DNA from 2 places in the Pantoea sp. X-Soil-TKNS-1207 genome. Region 1 is predicted to be linked to the other one. Evidence: predicted binding sites of a transcription regulator. Region 1 holds the regulator's gene; the other holds the start of a gene.

Region 1 (7,523 bases):
CAGCTGTTGCGTCGCGGCTACCGCCAGCGGGCTGGAACCGATATTGCCAATCTGCACATCGCCGGAGGCCAGGGCGCGCAGCACGCTGGCTCCGCTATCAAATTTGCGCCAGTCCACGGTGGCGCCGCTGTCTTTCGCAAAGGTATTGTCGGCCTGCGCCACTTTCGCCGGTTCCGCCGAAGTCTGGTACGCCACCGTCACATTGACCGCCTGCGCCTGGAACGTCAGCAGCGCCAGCGCTGCGGCTAATGTTGTTATGCTTTTTTTCACGGCCATCATCTTTCACCCCAATGTTTTTATGTTGGGGGCAGTTTCTCCAGCCGCGATGGTTTCATAAAGGAATTAAAAATTATCCCTAATGAAAATCCGTTCTTAGATCATCATCGGGTAAGGCTATGCGAAATGCGCAATTGCAAAGAAGTCGTAAAGACGGAAATATGTCACGCGCTCACATGACGACTGTGTTATTGATAGATTCCTGATTTTTCCAGTTAATACAGGCGCGTGGTGATATGTCGATTGAGAGAGTGGCACAGCTGGCTGGCGTATCGAAAGCAACGGTTTCACGGGTGTTGAACCAGCATCCAGGAGTACGACCCGACACGCGTCAGCGGGTGCTTGCCGCCATTAACGCCTGCGACTATCAACCCAATTTGCTGGCACGTCAGCTGCGCACCGCACAAAGCCATATGTTACTGGTGTTAATTTCAGACATCACCAATCCCTTCTGCTCCCGTGTGGTGCAGGGTATCGAAGCTGAAGCAGAGGCACAGGGTTATCACATCCTGCTGTGTAATTCCGCGTCGCAGCTGCGGCGTGAAGCGGCCTATCTGGCCCTTCTCACCGGCAAAGTGGTGGATGGCATCATCACCATGGATGCCGCGCCCTGCCTGCATGAGCTGAAAAACCTGATTGGCGATGCCCCCTGGGTGCAGTGCGCCGAATACGATCCTGCCCTGCCCGCCTCAAGCGTCACCATTGATAATAAAGAAGCCGCCTTTGAGACCGTGCGTTATCTGGCGGAAAAAGGTCGTCGCCGCATTGCGCTGGTGAATTGTGATATGCGTTATCTCTATTCGCATCGGCGTGAAGAGGGGTATCGCGAAGCCCTGGAACACCTGGAGCTGCACTGGGGTGGCGTGGCCTATGCCGAAAATATCTCCTGTGAAGCGGGTAGCGCGGCGTTACGTGAATTGCTGGCGCTGAAGGAGCGCCCGGATGCGGTCTTTGCGGTCTCGGATGTGCTGGCGGTGGGTGTCGTCCACGCGGCACTGGAAGCGGGCCTGCGCGTACCAGAGGATTTAGCGGTGGTGGGTTTTGATGGCATTCCGTTTACCAGTAGCCTCAATCCGCCACTGACCACCATCGAACAGCCAATGAACCGGCTGGGCGCACGCAGTGTGCAGCTGCTGCTGAACCGCATGCGCCAGCCCTTAACACCAGTAGTACACGAGGTACTACCGTGGCGGCGCGTGGAACGCGCCTCCAGCTGACTCAGTGCCAGATCAACAGCACGCAGGCCGCCGTCAACAGGCCCATCGCCAGATTAAAGATTTTCCAGGCACGCGGGCTGCGCAACAGGCGGCCAATCATGCTACCGAACCCCATCCAGATCACCCCGGACACCACATTCACCAGCGCCATGCCGATGCTGATCGCCACCACGGAATGCAGGTAGGCCGCGCCCGCCAGGCTAAAGCTGGCGACCGCACCTAATGCCATCAGCCAGGCTTTGGGGTTGATTAACTGCAACAACCCACCCTGCCAGAACGGCATCGGCGCCGGAGGCGCTTCATCTGTGTCGAGTTTTTCATACTCGGCGGTGGCGATCTTCCACGCCAGCCACAGCAGATACAGGCTACCGGCGATTTTCAGCACCAGATGGAGGGAGGGATACAGCAGGATTAAACCGCCAATGCCAAATGCCACCATCAGCAACATCACCTGCATGCCGATCATGATACCAATGAGCAATGAAATGGTGCGCAGAAAGCCAAAGTTGGCAGCGGAGGCAGTAAGTAACATATTATTGGGGCCTGGCGTGATCGCAGCGACCCAGAGAAAGCCCAGCATTGATAAAAACAGACTCAGTTCCATGTTTATTCGGGTGCTCCTCACCCAGAAAAGCTAACAACCTAGCGAAGCTATCAGCGAGCCATGCATCAGACAAGCCTTTACAACAGTAATTTTGACACACCCGCGAGCGAAGCCTTCATTCCGCTAAGCGGTTTCCGCAATCCGCATCTGCAAACGTTGCTGCCGCGTCTGCTACGACGGCGCGTCACCCTGCGTCCGCAATGGCAGCGTCTCGACCTGCCGGACGGTGATTTCGTCGATCTCGCCTGGAGTGAAGATCCGGCACAGGCCGCGCATAAACCGCGCATGGTGCTGTTTCACGGCCTGGAGGGCAGCTTCCACAGCCCTTATGCCCACGGGCTGATGCAGGCGTGCCAGGCGCGCGGCTGGCTGGCGGTGGTGATGCACTTTCGCGGTTGCAGCGGCGAGCCTAATCGCCTGCATCGCATCTATCATTCCGGCGAAACCGAAGACGCGACCTACTTTCTGCACTGGCTGCGGCGTGAGTGGGGCCATGTGCCAACCGCCGCGGTGGGCGTCTCGCTGGGCGGCAATATGCTGGCGTGTCTGGCCGGGCTACAGGGACATGATGCGCCGCTGGATGCCGCCGTGGCGATCTCGGCGCCCCTGCTGCTGGAGCCATGCAGCCAGAAAATTGAGAACGGCTTCTCACGGTTTTATCAGCACTACCTGCTGACCCAGCTAAAAAAGAACGCCCGACGCAAGCTCAAGGCCTGGCCCGGCACGCTGCCGGTGGATTTACGTCAGCTGCGCGCCCTGCGTCGTCTGCGCGACTTTGACGATGCCATTACCGCACGCGCTCATGGCTTTATCGATGCGGGCGACTATTATCATCGCGCCAGCGCCATGCCGTTACTGACCGGCGTGCGTAAGCCGCTGCTGATCATCCATGCGCAGGACGATCCCTTTATGACCGACGCGGTGATCCCGCAGCCGCAGCAACTGTCGCCGTCGATTGAGTATCAGCTGACCCAACAGGGCGGCCATGTCGGCTTTGTCAGCGGTACCTTGCTGCGGCCGCAAATGTGGCTGGAACAGCGCGTGCCGCAGTGGTTATCAACTTATCTGGATGTGTGACTGTGATTATTCCGTGGCAACAACTTGACCCCGAAACGCTGGAAAACCTGATTGAATCCTTTGTATTGCGCGAAGGGACCGACTACGGTGAACAGGAGCGAAGCCTGATGCAGAAAGTCGCCGATGTGCGTCGTCAGCTGGAGCGCGGCGATGCGGTGCTCGTGTGGTCAGAACTGCACGAAACCGTCAATATCATGGCGCGCGGTGAATTTCGCGGCTAATGCACATCCCGGCTTTTCGTGCTAACAATGCTCATCGCCGGACCTCACAGGGAGCTTTGTTATGTCAGCCAGGCATCCGATTATTGCCGTCACCGGTTCCAGCGGCGCCGGAACTACCACTACCAGCCTTGCCTTCCGTAAAATTTTCCAGCAGTTGGATCTGCATGCCGCAGAGCTGGAAGGCGACAGTTTCCACCGTTATACCCGCCCGGAAATGGATATGGCGATCCGCAAAGCGCGCGATCTTGGCCGTCATATCAGCTACTTCGGGCCGGAAGCCAACGATTTTGGCCTGCTGGAGCAGACCTTTAAGCATTATGGTCAGACCGGCCTCGGCCAGTCGCGCAAATATCTGCACACCTACGATGAGGCGGTGCCGTGGAATCAGGTGCCCGGCACCTTTACGCCCTGGCAGCCGCTGCCGGAAAACACCGACGTGCTGTTTTATGAAGGTCTGCATGGCGGCGTCGTAACGCAGCCGCACAATGTGGCGGAGCATGTTGATTTGCTGGTGGGCGTGGTGCCGATCGTCAATCTGGAGTGGATTCAGAAGCTGGTGCGCGATACCAGCGAGCGCGGCCATTCACGCGAAGCGGTAATGGATTCGGTGGTGCGTTCGATGGAGGATTACATCAACTTTATCACGCCGCAATTCTCCCGTACCCACATCAACTTCCAGCGCGTGCCAACCGTCGATACCTCGAACCCCTTCGCCGCACGCGAAATCCCGTCGCTGGATGAAAGCTTCGTGGTGATCCATTTCCGTGGCCTGGAAGGCATTGCTTTTCCCTATCTGCTGGCGATGATTCAGGGTTCCTTTATCTCGCATATGAACACCCTGGTGGTGCCGGGCGGCAAAATGGGACTGGCGATGGAATTGATTATGACGCCGCTGGTGCAACGGCTGATTGAAGGCAAACGGATTGAATAATCAGGAAGTTATGGCATGACCGGCAGAAATGCCGACCCTGCAAACCCAGGTGCGAATTCATTCGCACCTGGAATTGACGATCGAGATAGCCGTTATAACTCAACGACCTCGTAGCTGTGGGTAATCTCTACCCCTTTGCCCAGCATGATCGCCACCGAACAATATTTTTCCGCCGAGAGATCGACCGCACGCGCCACCGCTTTATCGCCCAGCGCTTTGCCGCTGACAATAAAATGCAGGTTAATATGCGTGAAAATGCGTGGCGCTTCTTCGCGACGCGTAGAGGTAAGTTTTACCTCGCAATCGGTCACGTCATTACGTCCTTTTTGCAGGATTGACACCACGTCAATCGCACTGCAACCACCAGCCGCCATCAGTACCATCTCCATCGGACTCGGCGCTTTATCGCCAGAATTCCCATCCATTAATACCTGATGGCCCGATGAGGATTCTCCGAGAAAGGTTAACCCCTCCACCCACTTGACTCGTGCCTGCATTATTCTTTCTCCTGACCAGGCTGATTTGCCGCCAGAATACGCCTTCACCTGATAAACAGCAATCCAGACTAATCGGCTTTTGCTGAAGCGAGACAACAGAAGACAGCTTGCAAAAGCTGTGCTACAAACAGTGCTGAAAATATTTTCGTCGCAATAGACGAAGGCGGGATGAATCAAAAGCTAAGCTTAAGAGTACACCCGAATAATTTCCTTAACTGGAAGCGCTTGATGATTTCACCGCCTGACAGGGAAAACTGCCCCCTGTGTTTTGGGCACGATTACAACAGAGGATAATAGCGAATGGTTCTCGGCAAACCGCAAACAGACCCTACACTCGAATGGTTCCTGTCCCATTGCCATATTCACAAATATCCATCCAAAAGCACCCTGATCCACCAGGGTGAGAAAGCGGAAACGCTCTACTACATCGTGAAAGGTGCCGTTGCGGTACTGATTAAAGATGAAGAAGGCAAAGAGATGATCCTCTCCTACCTCAATCAGGGAGATTTCATCGGCGAGCTTGGCCTGTTTGAAGAAGGTCAGGAGCGTAGTGCCTGGGTACGAGCGAAAACTGCCTGCGAAGTGGCTGAAATTTCCTACAAAAAATTCCGTCAGCTGATTCAGGTAAACCCGGATATTTTAATGCGTCTTTCGTCGCAGATGGCACGTCGCCTGCAGGTGACATCAGAAAAAGTAGGCAACCTTGCCTTCCTTGATGTGACAGGTCGCATTGCGCAGACACTGCTTAATCTGGCCAAACAGCCCGATGCCATGACCCACCCGGACGGGATGCAGATCAAAATCACCCGTCAGGAAATTGGTCAGATCGTCGGCTGTTCACGTGAAACAGTCGGCCGTATTCTGAAAATGCTGGAAGATCAAAATCTGATCTCAGCACATGGTAAAACCATCGTCGTTTACGGCACCCGCTAATTTCTTCTCACCTACGGCGTGATGGCAGCATCACGCCGTTTTTGTCTGCGATGAGCTGATGTGGCGTCGAATCATCTATCATCCCGAAGTTAACTATGCCCTGCGGCAAACGCTGGTGTTATGCCTGCCCGTGGCGCTCGGTTGGCTGTTCGGCGATCTGCAAAAAGGCCTGTTGTTCTCGCTGGTCCCTGCCTGCTGCAACATCGCCGGTCTCGACACGCCGCACAAACGCTTCTTTAAACGCCTGATTGTCGGCGGCTCCCTGTTTGCCACCGGCAGCTTTCTGATCCAGTGGCTGACCAATTACCATATTCCCCTGCCGCTGATTCTGCTGATTCTGCCCCTGCTGATTGGCGTGACCGGTGAGATCAGCCCGTTGCATGGCCGTTTGCTGCCCGCCACGCTGATCGCCGCTATTTTTACCCTCAGCCTGGCCGGACGTATGCCGATGTGGGTGCCGCCGCTGCTGTATATCGGCGGCACGCTGTGGTACGGGCTGTTTAACTGGTTCTGGTTCTGGCTGTGGAAAGAGCAGCCGATGCGCGAAACCCTCAGCCTGCTGTACCGCGAACTGGCCGACTATTGCGATGCCAAATACACTCTGCTGACGCAGCTGACCGATCCGGAAAAGGCGCTGCCGCCGTTGCTGGCGCGTCAACAGAAGGCGGTCGATCTGATCACCACCTGCTATCAGCAGATGCATATGCTGTCTGCCAGCAATGACAACAGCCACAAACGGCTGACGCGTGCCTTCCAGGTGGCGCTCGATCTCCAGGAACATATCTCCGTCAGCCTGCATCAGCCGGAAGAGGTGCAAAAACTGGTGGAGCAGAGCCACGCGGAAGCGGTGATCCGCTGGAACGCCAAAACCATCTCAGCCCGGCTGCGCATCCTGGCCGACGCGATTCTCTATCACCAGCTGCCGGAGCGTTTCCAGATGGACAAGCAGCTGAGCGCGCTGGAAAAGATTGCGCGTCAGAACCCGGATAACCCGGTGAGTAACTTTTGCCTGTACCACTTCAGCCGCATTGCGCGCGTATTGCGTAGCCAGAAACCGCTCTACACCCGCGACCTGATGGCCGATCGCCAGCGGCGTCTGCCCTTTTTTCCTGCGCTGCGCAGCTACCTGTCGCTGAAGTCCCCGGCGCTGCGCACCGCGGCGCGCTTTGCCGTGATGCTGATGTTCGGCAGCGGGCTGGCGCTGTTCTTCAATATCCCCAAACCTTACTGGATTCTGATGACCACCATGTTCGTCAGTCAGAACGGCTACAGCGCCACGCGGGTCAGGATTCAGCACCGTGCGCTCGGCACCTTCGCCGGGCTGTTAATCGCCGCCGCCTCGCTGCGCTTCGCCGTGCCGGAGTCGATGGCGCTACTGTTTATGCTGGTGATTACCCTCGCCAGCTATCTGGTGACGCGCAAGTATTACGGCTGGTCGATGATTGGCTTTACCGTGACGGCGGTATATTCGCTACAACTGCTGTCGCTGAACGGCGCGGAGTTTCTGCTGCCGCGTATGATGGATACGCTGATGGGATGCCTGATTGCCTTTGGCGGCATGATTTGGCTGTGGCCGCAGTGGCAGAGCGGTTTGCTGCGAAAGAACGCGCACGATGCGCTGGAAACCTATCAGGAAGCGCTGCAACTGTTGCTCGGACCGGAACAATCACCGGAGAAGCTGGCGTATCAACGTATCCGGGTCAATCAGGCGCACAACGCGCTATTTAACTCACTCAATCAGGCGATGACCGAGCCGGGGTTTAATTC
Region 2 (7,523 bases), 790 kb from region 1:
AGCGGCTCAGCATCGATAACAGATCGGCGCGGATATTTGCCACGCAGCCTGTCATTGTTGCCAGAAAGCAACAATCAGCTTTCCCCTAAGGCAGTGATTAAGGCATCGCACAACAGCGTGACCGGCGACGAGGGTTCCGGCTGGGTTTTCAGCAACAGATAGCTGTGCAGGCGATCCATTTGCCACTCCGGCAGTACCTGGATAATTTCGCCGCGCGCCAGCGACTCCTGCGTCATATACGCCGGTAAGTAAGCGATTCCGGTGCCCGCCAGCGCCGCATTCAGCAGCGCCATGCTGTTATTGGCGCGGAAACGGCTGCGCACATCCAGCGCCAGCCGCTGTTTATCGCGGCGAAACGGCAGCGCGGCGGTATGGGCCGGGCCGTGAAACAGCAGCAAATCATGACGCGTAAGGCGTTCGGGATGATCGATCGCCGGGTGTGACGCCAGATAATCCGGCGCCGCATATAACCCCCAGTCGATGGTGTTCAGCTCGCGATAGTTAGCCACTTCCGGCGCGCGCGGACGGATGACAATCGCCACATCGGCGCTGCTTTGCGGGTCTTCATTGATGCGGTCGGTCAGTTCGAGATCGACGTTGATATGGATATGACGGCGGATAAAGCGATTGAGGGTCGGCACTACGCACTGGCAACCAAAGGTCACCGGTGCCTGCAAACGCACATTGCCGGTTGGCAGCTGGTGAACCTGCTGCACAAAGGCATCGGCGCGATGCATCTCGTCCAGTAAACGGGTGCAGAATGGATAGTACGCCTGGCCGAGTTCGGTCAGGGCCACCTTGCGCGTGGTGCGCTGCAATAATTTGATGCCGAGCCGTACTTCCAGCCGGGCGATTTCACGACTGACATAGGATTTTGATACCCCAAGCGTCCGCGCGGCTTCGCTGAAACTTTGCCGTTCAACCACGCGCGCAAACAGCATCATGGCGGTGAGATTGTCGCTGTTGTCCATTGTCCATAACCGGCAGAGTAAGGGAGAACAGCAGCTTAAAAGGATTGGGAAGGAATAGCACCCGATTTCCCGCGACGACTTAACAACGGGAAATCAGGTTAGCGACTCAACTGGCCACCGCCAGTGGAAACAGCAGACGGTCCGGTTCGACGCGGCGTTGACGACGCAGCTGGCCCGGTGTCACGCGGAAGTAGTTTTTGAAGGTGCGGGTGTAAGCCTGCTGCGTGTCGAAGCCGTAGCTCATCGCCACCTGCAGGATCGCCTCATCACTATTGAGTAGCGTCAGCGCCGATTCCGTCAACCGGCGCTGGCGAATGTACTCGGCCAGTGAAAATCCGGTGTGCTGACGAAACAGACGTTGCAGGTGCCAGCGGGAATATCCCGAACGGCGTGCTACTTCATCCAGATGCAGATCGTGTCCTAAGTTGTCTTCTATCCAGCCCAGCAAACTACGGATAAATTCGCGCTGATTCATGGCTCCTCCTGATTCGACGTGGTGTCCAGTACAGCCACTGTAGCGCGGTAAATTTATCCCTTAATTAGCGGAAAATTAGCGCAGAATTAGCAAAGGGGAAAACGGGTGTAATTCTGCGCTAATTCTCCGGCGCTACACTTATTTACATTGACTCTGGGGAGAGCATCATGCGTGTGCTGCTGGTAGAAGATGATGAAATGATTGGCGCCAACCTGCAGCAGGCGCTGGAAGCGGCAGGCTGGTCGGTGGACTGGGTGCGGGATGGCGTTTTTGCCACCAATGCCTGGGCAGAAGGCGGTTACAGCTGCGTATTGCTGGATTTGGGTTTACCGCGTGAAGATGGCATCCATGTGCTGCGCCGCGCGCGTACCCGTGGCGATATGACGCCGGTGCTGGTGCTTACCGCGCGCGATACCGTAGCGCAGCGCATCCAGGGTCTCGACAGCGGTGCCGACGATTACCTGCTGAAACCCTTTGATTTACAAGAGGTACTGGCGCGAATGCGAGCAATTACCCGACGCCGTCACGGTGCGGCGGATTCCCTGTTAGGCAGCGGCGATGTGCAGCTCGATATGATGACGCGTGAAGTCCTTTATAAAGGGCAACGCGAGCAGCTCACCGCGCGTGAATACGCCCTGCTCTATGCGCTGCTGGAGCGTCCTGGCGCGATTTTATCGCGCGAACAACTGGAAAACCGCATCTACGGCTGGGGCGAAGAAGTTACCAGCAATGCCGTGGATGTCCTGATTCACGGTATGCGTCGCAAGCTGGATAATGAGGTAATTCGCAACGTACGCGGCCTTGGCTGGCGAGTCCCTGCAATATGAAACCCTTCACTTTTATGCGTTCGCTGCGTAATAAACTGCTTACCACGTTATTGCTGATGCATTTAGCGATGATCGGCGGCGTAACGTCGTATTTCTACAGTTGTTACGGCGACATGATTGGTAACATGAAAGATGATCAACTGGCGAAAATTGCCGACGCCTGGGCCAGCAGCAAACGCATTCCAGCGCTGATGCCGCTGATGCTCAACGCCGACAAACTCAAAAGCGCCTACGTCGTGCAGCTGTGGGATGCTAACGATCAGCTGCGCGCCAGCTCCTGGCCGGAGCTGCGGGCGCCGTTGCAAAGCAAGAAAGGCTGGAATGACGTAAAAATTGGCGACTGCGAAGATTGTGACTGGCGGGTCTTCAAACGCCCCGGCGAGCCGGGCAGCGATATCGCCTCGATTCAGGTGCTCTACAACATCGGCTATATGAAAAGCGTGATGGTTAAACGCGCGCTGTCGGCCATTATCCCGCTGATTTTAATGATGCCGCTGTCGCTGCTGGTGATCTGGCTGGTGGTGCGGGCCATTACGCGTGATTTGCGCGTGGCGTCGCGCCAGATTGCAGCGCAGGAGACGATGCATCCTGACAGCGTGCCGCCGGATGGCCTGCCGGATGAGATCCTGCCGCTGGTCGCCGCCTACAACTCGCTGCTGGATAAGCTGCGCGCCGCCTGGTCATCGCAGCGTCAGTTCCTCGAAGATGCGGCCCATGAGCTGCGCACCCCGGTGACGGCGGTGACGCTACAGCTGGAAAACCTGCGCCAGCATATCCAGCCGGGTGAAGCCAGCCGCCAGTTCGACCAGCTGGAAGCGGGCGTCACGCGCACGCGCCATCTGGTCACACAGCTGCTGAATATCTCGCGTCAGGAAGACCAGTCGGTGGTGGTGACGGTAGAAAATATTGAGCTGGACGAGCTGCTGAAAGAAAGCATCGAACAGCTGATGGTGGTGGCGGATAAGCGCGGTATCGATATCGGCTTTAACGGCGGCACCCATTATCGTATCCAGGCCAGCCGTTCCGATCTGCGCAGCCTGTTCGACAACCTGATCGGCAATGCCATGCTGCACACGCCGGAGGGCAGCCTGGTGGATGTGCTGCTGCATCGCGTCGGCAATCATACCGTGGTGGATATTGTCGATAACGGGCCGGGTATGCCGGAATCCTTTATCGATCGTGCTTTTGACCGCTTTACCCGTTCGCCGGGTGTGCAGGCGCAGGGCAGCGGCCTGGGCCTGTCGATTGTACGCAGCGTGGCACAAAAACACCGTATGCAGGTGGCACTCTCTAACTGCCTGAGCCCACAGGGCAAGATCTGCGGTTTGCAGGTGCGCGTTACCCTTCCTTAATTTTCGCCCTGGTGCGCATAAATGCGCACCCTACGCCGGTAGGGTCGGGATTCATCCCGACCTGATTACCCCGTCATCCCCTCGCTTAATCTTCGCGACAACGTAAACGGTTGCGGGGTTCCGTTCGCCCCTGTCATTTATGTGATCAACATCACATTATAAATGAATACTATTGCAACACTTTTTGACAAACGTGACCAAAATCTATTTCCTATCGCCCTGTTACAGGCACGCTACGCGGGCTTTAAAAACCGGCGGATCAGACCGGGTTAAACAATTCACTGCCCATCCCCTGGGATCGACTGACAACGATCGCGCGTTCACGCAGCGATCACGAGCATGTGGTTACGGATAATGAAATATAAAGCATTGATAGCAGGGGCCTTATTGGCCAGCAGCTGGACCGGCGCAAGCCAGGCGGCAGACAGCAGCCCGCAATATGTCTCTGACTGGTGGCACCAGAGTGTCAACGTGGTGGGAAGTTACCATACCCGTTTCGGGCCACAGTTTAATAACGACGTCTATCTGGAATACGAAGCCTTTGCGAAAAAGGACTGGTTTGATTTTTACGGCTACCTCGACCTGACCAACTTTTTTGGCATGGGCAACAGCAACGCCAACGGCATTTTCGACCACGGTTCGCCGATGTTTATGGAAATTGAGCCGCGTTTCTCCATTGATAAACTGACCGGCACCAGCCTGGCATTTGGTCCGTTTAAAGAGTGGTACTTCGCCAACAACTACATCTACGACATGGGCCGCAATGCGTCGCAGCGTCAGAACACCTGGTATATGGGTCTGGGTACCGATATCGACACCCATAGCGATGTCGGCCTGTCGCTGAACGTGTACGCCAAATACCAGTGGCAGAACTACGGTGCGGCGAACGAAAACAGCTGGGATGGCTACCGCTTTAAGGTGAAATACTTTGTGCCGATTACTGACCTGTGGGGCGGTAAGCTGAGCTACATCGGCTTCACCAACTTCGACTGGGGTTCCGATCTGCGTGATGAAACCGGTCCGTCCCGTACCAGCAACTCGATCGCTTCCAGCCACATCTTGTCGCTGAACTACGATCACTGGCACGTTTCCACCGTAGCGCGTTGGTTCCACAACGGCGGTCAGTGGGCGGATGGACAAGAGCTGAACTTCGGCAACGGTCCGTTCGAAGTGAAATCAACCGGCTGGGGTTATTACCTGGTGGTGGGATATAACTTCTAAGCCAGTCAAAGGCCGCCCTCTGTAACGTGCGGCCTGCGGCCAGGAGCGCATAAATGCGCTCCCTACACCTGTAGGGTCGGCATTTATGCCGACCTGGTTAATGCGCGCACCGAATCATTGATGCCGAATTAAATCCGCGGCTTATACGCATTCACCATCCACGGCACACCAAACTTATCGGTAAACATACCAAAACCGTTCGCCCAGAACGTCGGCTCCCAGTTTTTTGTTATCTGGCCCCCCGCTGACAACGCATCAAACCAGCGTTTGCCCTGGGTCTCATCCGGGGTCGACAGGCTGACCGCAAAACCGCTGTAGCGCGCCTCACGATTACCGTCACTCAGCATGATCTCGCCCTGCCCGATACGCATATGCGCGTGCATGATATGTTCCGGCGGAAAGGTCATGCCCGACGGACATCCCTCAAGGGACTCGGTCTCCGGCATATCGCCAAAGGTCATTTTAAACAACAGTTCGCCGTCGGTAGCCTGCAAATAGAACGCGATGGCCTCTTCGCAGCGGCCGTCATAAAACAGATAAGGGGTAATTTGCATGGTCTGTTCTCCATAAAGGAAATCCCGATGCAAAGTGTAGTTCGCGGCAGCAATACAGGACGCGAGCCGGGCCGCACTCTTACCTTTGTTGACAATAGCGCCGGAACAGCTGGGCCATATAGGCGCTCATCGGCGTCAGCGCAGTGTCTTTACGCTGAATCAGATAAAAGGTCGCCTTCGGCAGCGGATCATCCAGTTCCAGCGCCACCAGCTGGCCGCCATGGGTCGGATCTTCAATCACATCGCGCGAGATAATGCTGACAAAATCGCTTTTCGCCACCAGGCTGGTACAGGCCATAAAGGTCTCGCAGGTGACGACGATTTTCGGCGCCATGCCGCGCTCGCCAAACAGATCGTGCAGCAGCCGATAGTAGCTGCCCTGCGGCGTCGGCATGGTCCAGTCACACTGTTGCAGCTCCGCCAGCGATCGCGCATGGGCCATCGGATGTCCTTTGCGCACCACCACCTGATAATCCCGCTCCATCAGCCGCTCGTAGGTCAGCTCCTGATCGAGATGGTTTTGATCGTAGGTATTAATGGTGAAATCCAGCGCGCCCTGGCGCAGCTCATGCACCATCGCCACCAGCTGGCCTTCGACAATGCGTACCTTCACCAGCGGATACTCGCGGTGAAAATGATTGATCACCTGCGGCATAACGGTGCGCGCAATGCTGCCGCCGACGCCAATATTCACCCGTCCCCCCGCCAGCCCGAGCCGCTGCTGAATATCTTCCTGCGCCACGCGCAGCTCCTCCAGCACCAGACTGGCATGACGAAAAAAGTTATCACCAATGTCGGTGAGCGTAACGCCCTGATGCCGTCGCTCAAACAATCGCGCCCCGAGCGCCAGCTCCAGTTCCTGAATCGCTTTGGTCAGTGCAGGCTGCGAAACGCCTGACAGGCGACTGGCCGCACGAATGCTGCCCTGACGGGCAACATCGACAAACGCGCGCAGCTGATGAAGTTTTAAATTAGCGGGCATAGGCATCCGGTGATAACCATTGTTTATCAGGCACAAGATATTCGCATCTTATGCGCACCAATGCCATTGTGTAGATTCGAGGCAATGCATAAAAAACCAACACTAAGGATATGCCGATGAAAACCCTTTCCGATCATGTCAGCGCGCTGGTGCCGCAGATGCAAACCTGGCGGCGCGACCTGCACCAATTTGCCGAATCGGGCTGGCTGGAGTTTCGCACCGCCACCCTTGTTGCCGAAGCGCTGCATCGTCTTGGTTATCAACTGAAGCTGGGTCGTGACGTGGTGGACGCCGATGCGCGCATGGGACTGCCGTCTGCGGCGGTGCTGGCGGCGCAGGAAGCGCGGGCGCTGGCGCAGGGGGCGCTGCCGCAGTGGATCAGCCACTTCTCCGGCGGTTTCTGCGCGGTTGTCGCCACGCTGGAGACCGGTCGCCCCGGCCCGGTGATGGGTTTTCGCGTCGATATGGATGCGCTCGATCTGGTGGAGAGCAGCGCGGCGGATCACCTGCCGCAGCGTGAAGGTTTCGCCTCCTGCAACCCAGGCATGATGCACGCCTGTGGTCACGACGGCCACACCACTATTGGCCTCGGCCTCGCCACGGTGTTGATGGCGATGAAAGATCAGCTGAGCGGCACCATCAAACTGATTTTCCAGCCTGCCGAAGAGGGCGTGCGGGGTGCCAAAGCCATGGTCGCTGCGGGCGTGGTGGATGATGTCGATCTGTTCACCGCTATCCATCTCGGCACCGGCGTACCGGCGGGCGAAATCGTCTGCGGCAGCGACAGCTTCCTTGCCACCACCAAACTTGATGTGCAGTTCACCGGCGTGGGCGCCCATGCGGGCGGTCGCCCGGAAGAGGGACGCAATGCCCTGCTGGCGGCGGCGCAGGCCACGCTGGCGCTGCACAACCTGCCGCAGCACAGCGGTGGCGTGGCGCGCGTAAACGTTGGCGTGCTCCAGGCCGGCACCGGCCGCAACGTGGTCGCCGACACTGCGCTGATGAAGGTGGAAACGCGCGGCGTCAGCAACCAGGTGAACGACGATATTTATCAGCAGGCGCTGCGCGTGGTCGCCGGTGCGGCGGCGATGTACGGCGTGGAACAGGAGGTGAAGCTGATGGGCGGTGCGCGCAGCTGTAC

Evidence for each region. The regulator CRP, encoded in region 1, controls carbon source genes, mostly activating them, when cyclic AMP is high. The targets are predictions, from matches to a motif close to ATGTGANNNNNNTCACAT.
Region 2: AC6I8V_RS01885 (nucleoside-specific channel-forming protein Tsx) is a predicted target of CRP. The motif match lies at 3,765-3,782, and genes of this name have one in related genera.

What each region holds. Positions count from the first base shown of each region.
Region 1 is NZ_AP035958.1:3,957,086-3,964,608, forward strand. It holds gene tauA (taurine ABC transporter substrate-binding protein) at 1-279, opposite strand, end outside; gene AC6I8V_RS18470 (LacI family DNA-binding transcriptional regulator) at 513-1,493, shown strand; gene AC6I8V_RS18475 (LysE family translocator) at 1,495-2,097, opposite strand; gene AC6I8V_RS18480 (hydrolase) at 2,158-3,174, shown strand; gene AC6I8V_RS18485 (YheU family protein) at 3,177-3,395, shown strand; gene AC6I8V_RS18490 (phosphoribulokinase) at 3,457-4,326, shown strand; gene AC6I8V_RS18495 (OsmC family protein) at 4,419-4,823, opposite strand; gene crp (cAMP-activated global transcriptional regulator CRP) at 5,124-5,756, shown strand; gene AC6I8V_RS18505 (YccS/YhfK family putative transporter) at 5,815-7,523, shown strand, end outside.
Region 2 is NZ_AP035958.1:428,303-435,825, reverse strand. It holds gene AC6I8V_RS01905 (LysR family transcriptional regulator) at 75-971, opposite strand; gene AC6I8V_RS01900 (helix-turn-helix domain-containing protein) at 1,078-1,446, opposite strand; gene AC6I8V_RS01895 (response regulator) at 1,614-2,273, shown strand; gene AC6I8V_RS01890 (sensor histidine kinase) at 2,270-3,625, shown strand; gene AC6I8V_RS01885 (nucleoside-specific channel-forming protein Tsx) at 3,980-4,846, shown strand; gene yjdN (VOC family metalloprotein YjdN) at 4,975-5,400, opposite strand; gene AC6I8V_RS01875 (LysR family transcriptional regulator) at 5,480-6,382, opposite strand; gene AC6I8V_RS01870 (amidohydrolase) at 6,499-7,523, shown strand, end outside.